DNA from 2 places in the Priestia sp. JSM ZJ58 genome. Region 1 is predicted to be linked to the other one. Evidence: a T-box and tRNA genes for the amino acid it is inferred to sense, from the RefSeq annotation. Region 1 holds a T-box; the other holds one or more tRNA genes.
What was found. A T-box is a leader RNA that pairs with one kind of tRNA and senses whether it is charged. The one in region 1 lies ahead of thrS (threonine--tRNA ligase), so its partner is inferred to be a tRNA-Thr.
Positions count from the first base shown of each region.

Region 1 (7,327 bases):
TCCCTTTATTTCTAGTATCCTTGTTCTTGGCGTTTAAAATTCACTTCATTTTTTGACATGTACGCCTCTTCAATATGTTCAGCAGAAAAACCAAACATATCGCCAAGCTTCATGTAAGATGCAAACATGTTCACATAGTTTTCTTTTGACAGGTCCTGCTCGAAAGCAGAAACTTGTGCAAATAACTGTAAAAATTGTGTTGTTTTTGAATCAGCTGCTTTTACTTTTGGCAGCTCAGTTAAATCATCGTATCCTTTTTCAATACCTAAAGAAAGAATGAAATGTACGCCGTCCACAAATTCTTCTAAAATAACAGCATCTTCAGCCGGAGGTTTAACGCTCCAAAATTTGAAGCAGCGCGTTTCGTTTGCCAGCTCTCCCATTTCAACAAGCAGAGCTAAAAGTTTTCTTGGAACCAAGTCTTCCTTATGAAGCTGATGCTTGTCCTCTATATGCTGATCCAGCTGGCGCTGCATGGTAAATAGCTGTTGTAAATTCAATGTAATCACTCCTGTAATTATGTATATCTTCTTCTTTTTAAACCAATAAAGAAATTATATCAAAAATCGTGAAACTTTTTAGAGACTGAAACGTAAAGTAAGAAAACTGTGCCTTGTAAAGGAGGGAGCGTTATGTTTGTTATTGTTATCGTTCGCGTGTTCATTTTCGCGCTTGTTGCTTACACACTATTAAAGCTGGTTCAGCATTTTCGCAGTCCAAAGCGGAAGCTTGTAGCAGCTCAGGAACATCAGCAATTTTTTGTCGTTGACGAAAAAACGAATATCCGCAAAAATTTTCTACTAACGTATAAAGGTATTTTATTTGAAGGAGAAAAATACAGCAATCCCAATGAACCAGAGTCTTTGTCGATTACAATGGTGTTAACAGATCCATCTCGATTGCATGAACTGCAAAAACAAGATTTCAAGCTGCTGGAAAATCACGTACACAACATGTATCCAAATGCTCCTATTCGCTGGAAAAGCCCCGTTCGAGAATTTTTACACTGAGCACAAAATCATTTGTGCTCAGCTGATAACAAAAAAGAAAAGTAAATCAAGAGCGGCAAGAATAGGAAAACCTACTGTAAACGATGTGTGCTTCGTTTTATGACGATAGCAATACATACCAATCAGTCCTCCAATGGCTCCTCCGATAGCAGCTACCGTCCACAGTGTGCTTTCGGCAATTCTCCACTCATGTCTTTTCGCTTTTTGTTTATCTCTATACATCATTCCTATCCCTATTATATTAATAACAATAAAATAGGTAAGCAGCAGTTCATTCATGATATGTCCTCCGATAGCAAAAAAGCCTCATCATCTAAAGATGACGAGACTTTATATTCATTACTTATCTAAGCCTTTTTTAGCAGCAGTTGCTAATTCAGCAAATGCTTTTTCATCAGCTACAGCTAAGTCAGCAAGCATTTTGCGGTTAACTTCAATACCTGCTAATTTTAAACCGTGCATTAAACGGCTGTAAGAAAGACCGTTCATACGAGCAGCTGCATTAATACGTGTGATCCATAATTTACGGAAGTCACGTTTTTTCTGACGACGGTCACGATAAGCATACATGTGAGATTTCATAACTTGCTGATTAGCAACTTTATATAATCTATGCTTCGAACCGAAGAAACCTTTAGCTAATTTTAAAACTTTTTTACGACGTTTGCGTGTTACTGTACCGCCTTTTACGCGTGGCATAATTGTTTACCTCCTGTATTGTTTCTATCTCAACCCAAATTACTTAATGTTATCTAATAAGTGACGGATACGTTTGAAGTCACCTTTGCTTACTAAAGAACCTTTACGTAATTTACGCTTTTGTTTTGTAGATTTGTTAGCGAATAAATGGCTTGTGTAAGCACGAGCACGTTTTAATTTACCGCTTCCAGTCTTTTTGAAACGCTTTGCAGCGCCACGATGTGTTTTCATTTTTGGCATGGGGTGTTCCTCCTCGTTCTATTACTTTTCGTTTTTAGGTGCCAAGACTAAGAACATGCTGCGGCCTTCCATTTTAGGAGCCGATTCAACTGAACTTACATCTTCGCAAGCTTGTGAAAAACGTTCAAGTACTTTTTGGCCAATCCCTTTATGAGTAATGGCACGACCTTTAAAGCGAATAGACGCTTTCACTTTGTCACCTTTTTCAAGGAACTTGCGTGCGTTACGAAGTTTAGTGTTAAAATCATGTTCATCAATTGTTGGACTTAAACGAACTTCTTTTAAGTTTACAACTTTTTGGTTTTTACGAGCTTCTCTTTCTTTACGTTGTTGCTCATAGCGGAATTTACCGTAGTCCATAATACGACATACCGGCGGTTTCGCATTTGCAGCAACCATTACTAAGTCAAGATTTACTCGTGAAGCAATTTCTAATGCTTCATTTTTTGATTTAATTCCTAATTGTTCACCATTTTGATCAATTAGACGAACTTCGCGAGCTCGAATGCCCTCGTTTACCATCATGTCCTTGCTAATAAGTAGCCACCTCCAAGGTTTAATGAGCGAATACGCTTGCTTAGACCGATTATTAACTCACACAAAAAAGTGTGAGTACATACTGCACCCACACTTCTATCGTTTTAATTAAGATACGATGTACCTGCTAACTGCTTTATGCGTCACTCAGGTGAGAAGCGGGTGCTTCTTCTTCTGTATAAACAAGTATTCAATTACTTAAGCTATTATAGTATCAACAAAGACAAAAGTCAATGATTTCGTTCTTTTTTCACAACAAAAATTATTGTATCAAAGGAAAACCATTTATGCAACAGTTTTTTATAAATGTTAGATAAAAAAGCAGAGAATTTCAATTCTCTGCTTTTTTCATTAACGAGATGCTTCTGCTTTTACATTTTGTAAAAAGGCTTGGAAATCCACTGTTTCTGAATTCTGCTCACCATATTTACGTACGTTTACTGCTTTATCTTCTACTTCTTTATCCCCTACAACAAGCATGTAAGGAATTTTTTGCATTTGAGCCTCACGAATTTTATAGCCAATTTTCTCATCGCGAGAATCAAGTTCCACACGAATACCCGCAAGCTGAAGCTGTTCTTGCACTTCTTTTGCATACTCAAGATGAACCGTAGGTGATACTGGAATCACCTGAACTTGTACAGGTGCTAACCACGTTGGGAAAGCTCCTTTGTATTCTTCGATTAAGAAAGCGACAAAACGTTCCATTGTTGACACCACGCCGCGGTGAATAACAACAGGTCGATGCTGTTTTCCGTCTTCCCCTACATACGTTAAATCAAAGCGTTCAGGAAGTAAGAAATCCAATTGAACCGTAGATAGCGTCTCTTCTTTACCAAGAGCTGTTTTAACTTGAACATCTAGTTTTGGACCGTAGAATGCCGCTTCGCCTTCAGCTTCATAATAATCGAGGTCAAGCTCATCCATTGCATCTTTTAACATGCTTTGTGCTTTTTCCCACATTGCATCATCATCGAAGTATTTTTCTGTATCTTCAGGATCACGATAAGATAGACGGAATGAATAATTTTCAAATCCAAAATCTTTATAAACCGCTTCAACTAAGCGAACCACACGAATAAATTCTTCTTTGATTTGATCCGGACGTACAAAGATATGTGCATCATTTAACGTCATGCCTCGAACGCGCTGAAGTCCTGATAATGCTCCTGACATTTCGTAGCGGTGCATTGTTCCAAGTTCAGCAATACGGATTGGAAGCTCACGATAGCTGTGAATACCTTGTTTGTACACCATCATGTGATGAGGACAGTTCATTGGACGAAGAACCAGGTCTTCGTTATCCATTTCCATTGCAGGGAACATGTCATCTTGATAGTGCTCCCAGTGACCAGACGTTTTGTAAAGTTCTACACTTCCAAGCACCGGCGTGTAAACGTGCTGATAACCAAGGCTTACTTCTTTATCTACGATATAACGCTCGATAATACGGCGGATCGTCGCACCTTTTGGAAGCCATAAAGGAAGACCTTGTCCTACTTTTTGAGAATTTGTAAATAAGTTTAACTCTTTACCAAGTTTACGGTGGTCACGTTCTTTTGCTTCTTCAAGAAGACGAAGATGCTCGTCTAAATCTGCTTTTGTAAAGAATGCTGTACCGTAAATACGCTGCAGCATTTGATTGTCGCTGTCTCCGCGCCAATAAGCACCTGCTACGCTTAATAGTTTAAACTCTTTAATTTTGCCTGTTGACGGCACGTGCACACCTCGGCAAAGATCAAAGAATTCGCCTTGTTGGTAAATCGTCACCTTTTCACCTGCTGGAATCGCATCAATCAATTCAAGCTTTAGTTCATCGCCAACTTCTTTAAAAAGTTGAATGGCTTCTTCACGAGAAACTTCTTTTCGTTCAATTTCAATATTTGAATTAACGATTTTTTTCATTTCTTTTTCAATTCTACCTAAATCTTCAGGAGTAATTGATTCTTCCATATCGATGTCATAGTAAAACCCATTTTCGATAACCGGGCCTACACCTAGCTGTACTTTTACATCTTTGTATAAACGTTTGATTGCTTGAGCCATTAAATGCGCTGTACTATGGCGCATAATTTCAAGCGCTTCAGGAGCATCTTGCGTAATGATTTCAAGACTGCCATCTTGTTCGATTGGCGTACGTAAATCCAGCAGCTCGCCGTTTACTTTGCCTGCTAATGCTTTTTTCTTTAATCCCGGGCTAATAGAAGCCGCAATATCTTCTGTTGATGATCCTTTTGGATACTCTTTAACAGCTCCATCAGGAAATGTCATTTTGATTACTTCTGACACAACTTTCCACTCCTTTAACATAACTAATAAACTTTTTGTAAAAACAAAAAACTCGTCCCTTATAAAAAGGGACGAGTTGTGTATACACGCGGTACCACCCTTGTTTCCTCTTCGTATCTTGGATAACCCAAAGAACCCGAAGCGGCTCGAGGTTTTATAACGGAAATTCCGTCAGTAATTACTAGAGGCTCTGCTCGTTTACTACTGAAGTTTAGAGGTGGTAAGGATATATTCCGTGTTAGGAGATTTTCAGCCTGGATCTCCCTCTCTACAAACCGTAAATATACACTCATGTCCTCATCATAACTTGTAACATATAGCTGTTTTTCAATATGCATTTATTATATTCATTTTCAAAATAGAAATCAACCTTTCACGTTATATTTTGCTTTTGATCAAACGGAAATTCATTTTTTTCGTATAACATCACTTTTTCTTGAAAGATATTTTGAATGGTGTAAACAAAATCATGGTCATGCTCGTCGCTATACAGATGAATACCAGCTGGAGATAAACTTAGCAAAGGCGCGATAATAGTCGAGTCTATGTATAATGATTCTTGTTTAGATAAAAAGGCCTCTGCTAGAGCTGCACATTCACGTTCAGGAACATATCTACGGTTGTGGTCGTACAATACAAACTTGTTTTTATTCAAGTGCATCACGTACACATCACCGGTAGATGACTGTCTTTCGTTAGCCGCTTGACGCAGCTGATGAATAAGAATTTGATAGTCTTGTTCAAGCTTATATTCATCAATCGCCAGCTCAGCATAATAGCGCAGCCGATCTTGATATTCTTTTAAACGGAATTGGAGAAAAGACTCAAAGGTGAATGTTACATTATGAATGAAGAAGTCTTGAAGCGCCTGGCGGATAAGCAATTCTCTTGGAAGAGAAAATATTTTTTGCGGAATTTCGTCTCTCTCTCCTTCCATAATCCCCCCCATAATTTGAAGCAGCAAATCTTGCTCTTCCTCTTCCGAATAAAAAAATTGTTCTTTTAATATGTTTACCATCATCTTTTTTTCTTTCTTTTTTAAAATCACGTGCGTTAATACAGGTATCACCATGTCTTGTAAAATGGCCTCTCGATTGTATGTCTCATCAATAACTAAAAGCTGATTATTCACCAGCTTCAAGCACTGTGAACCATATGATAAAGCGCTTTGCTTCGCGCATAAAGACTCATATACAACGACTGCGTCTTCTACATATTTAAAGAATATTTTCATTCCTCATAGCCCCCCTTTGGACACGCTTTATTAATGTATATGGGGCAACACGCAAAAAAATGAGCAAGTCGTTACAAGAAATGTAAAACGACCTGCTCATCTATTTCGTTTATTCTCTCCATTCATTTCAACAGGAATGGCTAGAGACTTAATTCGTTCCATGACACGAGCGGCTTTGAGCTCTTCCTGCTCGCCTCTTTGGGTATAAGTCAAATGATGTTGAAGCTCTTTAAAATTTAAATTCGAGCTGAAAAATGTCGGCAAATTTTCGAGCATGCGGAATTGTAAAATGGTTCCGAGCACATCGTCTCGCATCCAGCTCGTTACGGATTCTGCTCCGAGATCATCAAGCATAAGAACCGGTACTTTTTTGACATACTCTATTTTCTCATTAAAGCTTTGATCTTGAAACGAACCTTTTAACTCACGCAAAAACTCCGGAACATACAGAATGGTAGATTTCACTTTCTTTTCGGCTAACGCATTGGCAATTGCTCCAAGAAAATACGTTTTTCCCACACCAAACGAACCGTGTAAATATAAAGCTTTCATTTTCTTGTTTGGCTCATATTCTCGCACAAAATCTCTTACTAGTTTAATCGCTTCAAATCTTCCCTGCTCAATTTCAATATCAGACATTGTTGCCTGTAAAATTTCTTTCGGCACGTACATACACTGAATAAAAGATTCTTGTTCTTTTCGCTCATCTTCTTGTACTTTTCTAGGACAGCGTTCATATTGCAAATCAATATTACGGCCTTTTACAACCAGCTGAGGGTGGTATCCTTTCACCATGTTGACACAGCTTTGCAGAGAAGGACACTTGTCACAGCATTTGCTTTGGTCGATAAATTCATGCATCTTCATCAGGCCTCGGTCGACCATTTGCTCATCTAACTCACGGCGATGCTCTTGCAAAAATGTTTTAACTTCAGGATTAGACAGGATACTGTTTCTTAATGCTTCTAAGCGTGCTTTAAAATCTTTTTTGTTCACTAACTGATTTAGTGAATCATTGATAGGCTTCATCTTTTTCACCTCATCTCTATCATACCTGCTTTTTATTCTTTATGCTTTTGTTTTAGCTCTTGATCTAACTGCTTGAGCTCTTCTTGTAGCTTTCGTTTTTCTTCTTCAAATCCGTCCACTTCTTTTGAAGGCTGCTTTTTCTCTTCTTTTTCTTCATCGCTCAGCCACTCTGGCACCATTTCTTTACGCACAATTTTTCGTCCGGCCGTTTTTTTATTTTGCTTTGCTTCGGTCCAGTTTTGATATTCTTTCTGTTCATTTTTAGCTAAATTCATGGCATCTTGAACAG
Region 1 covers NZ_JBISEM010000001.1:150,034-157,360, reverse strand. Annotated here, with positions in the region: gene ACH6EI_RS00780 (dUTP diphosphatase) at 12-500, opposite strand; gene ACH6EI_RS00775 (hypothetical protein) at 633-1,010, shown strand; gene ACH6EI_RS00770 (DUF1294 domain-containing protein) at 1,029-1,289, opposite strand; gene rplT (50S ribosomal protein L20) at 1,350-1,709, opposite strand; gene rpmI (50S ribosomal protein L35) at 1,749-1,949, opposite strand; gene infC (translation initiation factor IF-3) at 1,971-2,474, opposite strand; ribosomal protein L20 leader region at 2,544-2,666, opposite strand; gene thrS (threonine--tRNA ligase) at 2,838-4,796, opposite strand; T-box leader at 4,840-5,088, opposite strand; gene ytxC (sporulation protein YtxC) at 5,149-6,009, opposite strand; gene dnaI (primosomal protein DnaI) at 6,106-7,038, opposite strand; gene ACH6EI_RS00735 (replication initiation and membrane attachment family protein) at 7,071-7,327, opposite strand, start outside.

Region 2 (7,327 bases), 810 kb from region 1:
CAATGGTCGTATGAAGCCATGTAAAAACAGCGATTAATAATTCATTTTTTGAAGAAAAATAGTTGTAGAATGTTCCTTTTGAAATGCCGCTATAATCAATGATGTCTTGAATAGAAGTAGCTTGAAATCCTTTTTCAACGAAGAGATGGTGTGCATTTTTTACAACTTGCTGTTTTCGATTATTCATTATTATCACCTAAATGTAAAATTAGACTCATGGTCCAACTTTATGATACATGATTTAAAGCGTTTACACAAATGTTCTTTTCAGAAAACTGAACGATATCACGACAATATATTGGTATAAAAGGATTATAGGACTAAAAAAGTTGAGAAAATAAAGAACGTGAACGTAAGATTTTTCACTTGCATAAATTGAACTCACAGTATAATATACTCTATGTAGAACACGTGTCTAAAAAAATGAACCTAAAGTATAAGGAGGTACAATAATGAGTCGATCGATAAATCAAATGGAAAAGCCGCCTTATGGCATAATTGCTATTTTGTTAATTGGCGCTTTTATCTCATTATTGAATGAAACGTTATTAAATGTGGCGCTGCCGTCTATTATGAAAGACTTAGATGTGACAACGTCAACTGTCCAGTGGCTTTCTACTGGTTATATGTTAGTGAATGGTATTATGATTCCAACTACCGCTTTTTTAATTCAGCGCTATTCTGTCAGAGGCTTATTTTTAACGGCGATGACTTTATTTACAGCAGGAACAATACTTGCAGGTGCTTCGCCAGTATTTTCTGTGTTGTTAACCGCTCGTATTATTCAAGCGTCAGGCGCAGCTATTATGATGCCGCTTTTAATGAACGTATTGCTCACAAGTTTTCCATTAGAAAAACGCGGAGCTGCGATGGGGATTTTCGGTTTAGTTATGATTTTTGCTCCGGCAATTGGTCCTACATTATCAGGATGGCTAATTGAACACTATGAGTGGAGAATGCTGTTCCACCTTGTTACGCCAATCGCAGCCATTGTATTAATAGGCGCTTTCTTCCTATTAAAAGACAAAAAAGAAAAAGTGGAAATCAATTTGGATTTTTTATCCCTTTTGCTATCTACAATTGGATTTGGCGGACTTCTATACGGGTTTAGCTCAGCAGGGGATAAAGGCTGGGATTCTGTGGAAGTATACGGTACCATTATCGTAGGAGCTGTGGCTCTGATTTTATTTATTACGCGTCAGTTCAAGCTTAAAACACCGATGCTTGAATTCCGCATTTTTAAATATCCAATGTTTGCTTTATCATCAACGATTTCGATGGTAATTACAATGGCATTATTCTCAGCCATGCTGCTAATGCCAATTTATGTTCAAACGGTACGAGGCATCTCTCCGCTTCATTCAGGATTACTAATGCTTCCAGGTGCGCTGCTAATGGGTGTGATGTCACCGATTACCGGAAAATTATTTGATAAATTCGGAGCGCGTGCATTGGCTGTAACGGGTCTAACGATTACAGCCGTTACGACGTATTTCTTCAGTAACTTAGAGCTTGATACGACCTATACAACGCTCATTACGCTTTACACGCTTCGTATGTTCGGAATGTCTATGGTGATGATGCCGGTTATGACAAACGGATTAAATCAGCTTCCGCAGCGTTTTAATCCGCATGGTACTGCGATGAACAATACGCTTCAACAAGTATCGGGAGCTATTGGTTCGGCTCTTTTAGTAACGGTGATGTCAAACCGTACAGCTACTCATGCAAAAGAGCTCGCTCAAGATGCAATGAGCGGAGCAGGAGCAGGAGCAGCTAATGCAACCGCAGCCGGGGCAGCTCAAATGAAAGAACAGATTGGGATGCAGGCAATGGTACAAGGGATTAACGATGCGTTTGCTGTCTCAGTAGTCCTAGTGGTGGTTGCCTTAATTCTTTCATTCTTCATGAAACGCGCAACGCCGGCAAGTGAAGATGAAGTGATAAAGGAAAAAGCAGCACGCGAGCAGTTTGCTAAATAAAAAAAATCCCCGCTGAGACAGCGGGGATTTTTTTAGCTTGTATATCTAAAGCTTAAGCCCATTTTCTTTAATAATTTCCGGTAACCGATGGACGTTTGATCAGCCATAATATGCGCTTCCATCTGCAGGTCTAAAGGCAAGTCTTCAGGTTTTTGGTTTTCCACCATTTCACGGTCTTCGTCAAAGACGCGAAGGTTAAAGTCATACACACCTTCAACGGGAGAATCTTTGTCAAAGTTTCGAGCGATTGGCGCGAATAAACGTGTTTCGCGGGCTGAAATAGGAGAGACTGCATTCATAATCCACAGCTCTGCGCCTTCTGGGAAGTATACTTTTAGCGTAGCTGTAAACGGGGGATAAACATCAAAGACGCGAAGCCATTTAAAATCAGTTGGATTTAAATGCTGCTGTTCTTTGGAATAATTGCTCACGGTGCTCGTATATTCTACATGAAGCCCATAGTCTGTATCGCTTACTTTATATTTAGGCACAAAGGCGTTGTTTCGATCACCAAATGTGTCTGTGTGAACCCAAGCAAAATGAGCTACGTCTAAAAAGCCTTCCATTTGACGACCGGCTGAACCCATGATATCAAAGCTCGGACAAACAATTTGCTGAAAATCAGGGTCCTCCCACGCATCGAAATAAGGCAGGTTATCTTGTTCTCCTGTCAGGGACGTCCACACTAATCCATATCGTTCAATAACTGGATAGACGGCCATACAGAGACGGGGAGAAATGTTGGCGTCAGGGTGAGCTGGAATTGACGTGCATGCGCCGTCCGTTGCGTAGCGGAAGCCGTGGTAAGGACAGACAATTTCATCATCTTCCACCCAGCCCATGCTAAGCGGGGTGCCTCGGTGAACGCATAAATCACGTGCCGCTACAACTTTGTGTGTGGTGCGGTATAAAACTAGATTTACATCTAGTAATTTTACGGACGTTGGTTTTTCTGTTACATCACTGCAGCGTGCGACGGGGTACCAATACTTAGCAAGCGTCGTCCAATCTTCCAGGCTGAACGTGCAGTCTCTTGGGTAGGGAGTTGCCGTTTTTGATTTTGTCATGGTTGGTTGTTGTTCCATCTATTTTCTTCCCTTCTTTTGTAAGCTCTTTTACTAAGGGTAATATAAAAAAAGAAAATTCACACAATTTATGTAAGAAGTTCTAACATGAAATATGGAACTTTGTAGAAAGTGCGAATTTCAGAAGACGCAAATTAGAGAATATACCAATAAAAAAATTTAAAAAAGCGCTTCCTAAATAAATTTAAACGTGATATAATTTTCCAAGACGCTGGTGTAGCTCAGTAGGTAGAGCACTTGCATGGTAAGCAAGAGGTCGCAGGTTCGATCCCTGTCGCTAGCATACTCAAAAACCTTCTTTCTTGTTGAAAGAAGGTTTTTTTATTTGGATTGGCTTTAAATTTATTCTCCGAATTATTCTTCCCCGCCTTGTGAAAACTTTAACAGTTTGATAGCCTTATTAGGAGGCTGTTAGAAAACATGTGTATCTTTTCCACTATGTCTTATGAATCATATTTAGAAATATTCTTAAAAGAATGTTTATTGCCTCTAAGTATTGGGTACACGAAACTAGGGGTTAAATTTCAACAGGGAGTGTGAACGATAATTTGATTACGTTTAAGAATGTGTCAAAGCAATATCCAGACGGTACGACCGCCGTGAAAAATATTAATCTAGAAATAAAAGAAGGAGAGTTTTTCGTTTTAATTGGTCCGAGTGGATGTGGGAAAACAACCACCTTAAAAATGATTAACCGTCTTCATGATATTACCGAAGGAGAACTATACATAAAAGATAAGCTCGTATCGGACCACAACATACATGAGCTACGCTGGAACATTGGTTATGTGCTACAGCAGATTGCTCTTTTTCCTCATATGACCATTGCTGAGAATATAGCCATTGTACCGGAGATGAAGCATTGGAAGAAAAACAAAATCAAAACGCGTATTGATGAACTGCTTACCTTGGTAGGACTAGACCCAAAGCAATATCGAAACCGAAAGCCGTCTGAGCTCTCAGGTGGCCAGCAGCAACGTGTAGGTGTAGCACGTGCCCTCGCAGCTGATCCCCCCGTTATTTTAATGGACGAACCCTTTAGTGCCCTCGATCCGTTAAGCCGCGAACAGCTTCAACAAGATGTTATTAGCTTAAAAGAAAAAATCAAAAAAACATTTGTGTTTGTTACGCATGATATGAGCGAAGCCATGACGCTTGGAGATCGTATCTGCCTGATGAAAGATGGGGAAATTGTTCAAGTTGGCACCCCGGAGGAATTCATTCAAAAGCCTAAAAATGAGTTTGTAAAAACATTTATTGGAAATCAAGGAAATGCTTTATTTGAGACATTGGATATGTTTGTCAAAGAAAGTGAACAGCCAGACGTAGAACCTACTGAAGAGCTAGCTTCAACCGCCACTGTTCAGCAGGCAATGGACGCCCTTTACGACCATGAAGCAATAGCTGTGAAAAAAGGGAGCAAACGCATTGGCGTTGTAACGCGCAAAACTCTATTAGCGTTTCTTTCTGATAAAACGAAAGAAGGAGGAACGCTGTAATGAATGCACTAAGCGCATTATTAGATCAACGAGGAGATGCCCTGTTTCAAGCTCTTCTTGAACACATTCAAATTTCAGTACTGGCTCTTGTGATCGCCGTATTAATTTCAGTGCCGCTTGGACTGTACTTAACGAGGCATGACCGCATTGCTGAACCGATCATTGGCGTAACAGCCGTACTGCAAACCATTCCTTCACTCGCTTTATTAGGATTACTGATTCCTCTTGTCGGAATTGGAACCTTTCCCGCGGTTATTGCACTGTTTTTATATTCGCTTCTTCCTATTGTACGAAATACATATACCGGAATCAAAGAAGTGGACCCATCTTTAATTGAAGCATCCAAAGCCATGGGGATGAACTCGTGGAGACGATTAATCAAAGTAGAACTTCCTCTAGCGCTTCCTGTCATTATGGCCGGAATTCGCACAGCGATGGTACTCATTATTGGTACAGCGACAATCGTGGCTCTTATCGGAGCAGGCGGACTCGGAAGCTTAATTTTGCTTGGTATTGACCGAAGCGATAATAGTTTGATTTTATTAGGAGCCGTTCCAGCAGCATTATTAGCGCTTATTTTTGATGGAATTCTGCGAACGATTGAACACTCTGCTAAAAAAGGGTCCAAAAAACGCTCGTTCATCATGATCATCGTATTAGTACTTATTCTTGTTTCTCCGTTTGCAGCGATGAGCGCAACAAAACCAGACCTTGTTATCGGAGGGAAAATTGGCGCAGAACAAGATATTTTAATCAATATGTACAAAGAATTAATTGAAGATCAAACCGATATGAAAGTAAACCTTCGTTCGTCGCTTGGGAAAACGGTATTTGTATTTGAGGCTCTGCGTAACAAGGAAATTGATTTGTACCCTGAATATACGGGGACAGCCATTGTGACGCATCTAAAGGAACAGCCGGACAACAAAGATGAAACACAGGTGTACAAGCAGGCAAAAGAAGGATTTAAAAAGAAATTCGGGCTTGTCTATTTAGATCCAATGAAGTTTAATAATACGTACACATTGACCGTGACAAAAGAATTTGCCAAAGAAAATAATCTAACGACCATTTCAGATTTGGCAAATGCAACAGATAAAGTAAAAGCAGGATTTACGCTTGAGTTTAAAGATCGTGAAGACGGCTACGTAGGCATTCAAAAAGAATATGGCCTTACTTTCCCGAATATTAAAACGATGGAGCCGAAGCTTCGCTATCGCGCTGTTGAAAAAGGCGATATTAACATGCTTGATGCTTACGCAACGGATCCTGAAATCAAACAGTTTGGTTTAAAAGTCTTAAAAGACGACCAGCAGTTCTTCCCTCCGTATCAAGGATCGCCTGTGCTTCGTGAAGATACACTAAAAGAGCACCCTGAACTGAAAAAGATCTTAAATCAACTGGGTGGCAAAATCAGTGACGACGAAATGCGTGAAATGAACTATCAAGTAAATGCAAAAGGAAAAACGGCTGAAGAAGTCGCTCATCAATTCTTACTGAAAAAAGGATTAATTAAAAAATAAAAATGAAGACAAAAAGATTAGTACAAAATTATTTTAGTTAAAAGAAGATCCGAACGATAAATCGTTCGGATCTTTTTATTAGCATGGTGGACGTAGCTTTCATTATGTTTCAATCTCTTTTTAATGTGAGAGAAGCGTTAATGAAAATGAGGTCTTATGAACAAGCTAAAGGTACCAAATTTGTTTTTTGATGGAGAGGAGGCGCCGTTATGAATTCATTTTTTACATGTCATCCTGTACAGCATTCTTTTCAGCTTTTTTCAGTTGAACATCTTGTAACTTTAGCCATTATCGTAATCATAGGAGCATTTATTTTTTTATGTCGAAAGCAGCTGCGAAAAAAGAGGTTTGTATTCGTTTTGCTTTCATTCATTCTAATGGTTTCAGAAACGGCCTACCAGGCTTGGGAAATCGGATGTCATCAGTGGTCCGTTGAAACTTCCTTGCCTCTTCAGCTCAGTGATATAGTCGTGCTGCTTGCTGCTGTTATGCTGATAACCAAAAGCAGATTTCTTTTTTATTTTGTGTACTTCGCAGGAATCAGCAGCTCTGTTCAAGCGATGATTACCCCAGACCTTGGCGGCTATGCGTATGCCCAGTTTCGCTATGTGCAGTTCTATGTATCGCATGGCGGTGTGGTACTTGCTTGCTGTATGCTAATTGCTGCCTGCAGATATGAGCCGACGTTTCGTTCTTTATGGGTAAGCGTAGTATTTGTTAATCTGTACGGAGGTTTTATCTATGTCATGAATCGTTTACTGGGTGCGAATTATTTATACATGATGAAAAAGCCAGAGCACGCTTCCTTGCTGGATGTTCTTGGACCTCATCCTTGGTATTTAGTATGGATTGAAGGAATCATGATTCTTAGTTTTCTTGTCCTTTATCTTCCGTTTTGGGTACATAAAAAAATTAAAGGTGATAAAAGCAAAGTCAATTTTATTGAAGCAGAATGATAATACTGGTAATTTATAAGTGTAAACGAACTCGGATTTCCTGAAGGAAAAGGAAAGAATGAGTGAACAAGCCGTGAGAGGCAAGCGTAAAAAATAGAAAAGAAAAAAGCAAGCACAGACATCAGAAGGAGAGTATCAAAATGAAAACACTGGTTATTTTAGCGCATCCAAATCTAGCATCTTCTCGTATTAATAAAGCGTGGGCAGAGCGAGTAAAAAAAGAGGAGGATGTGTACGTTCATGATTTATACGCAAACTATCCCGATTTCAAAATTGATGTAG
Region 2 covers NZ_JBISEM010000001.1:964,986-972,312, forward strand. Annotated here, with positions in the region: gene ACH6EI_RS04910 (TetR/AcrR family transcriptional regulator) at 1-187, opposite strand, end outside; gene ACH6EI_RS04915 (DHA2 family efflux MFS transporter permease subunit) at 453-1,982, shown strand; gene ACH6EI_RS04920 (aromatic ring-hydroxylating dioxygenase subunit alpha) at 2,015-3,067, opposite strand; tRNA gene ACH6EI_RS04925 (tRNA-Thr) at 3,278-3,350, shown strand; gene ACH6EI_RS04930 (ABC transporter ATP-binding protein) at 3,616-4,566, shown strand; gene ACH6EI_RS04935 (ABC transporter permease/substrate-binding protein) at 4,566-6,089, shown strand; gene ACH6EI_RS04940 (YwaF family protein) at 6,299-7,045, shown strand; gene ACH6EI_RS04945 (NAD(P)H-dependent oxidoreductase) at 7,186-7,327, shown strand, end outside.
Region 2: it has a tRNA-Thr gene. The T-box ahead of thrS (threonine--tRNA ligase) is inferred to sense a tRNA for this amino acid. The anticodon was not compared.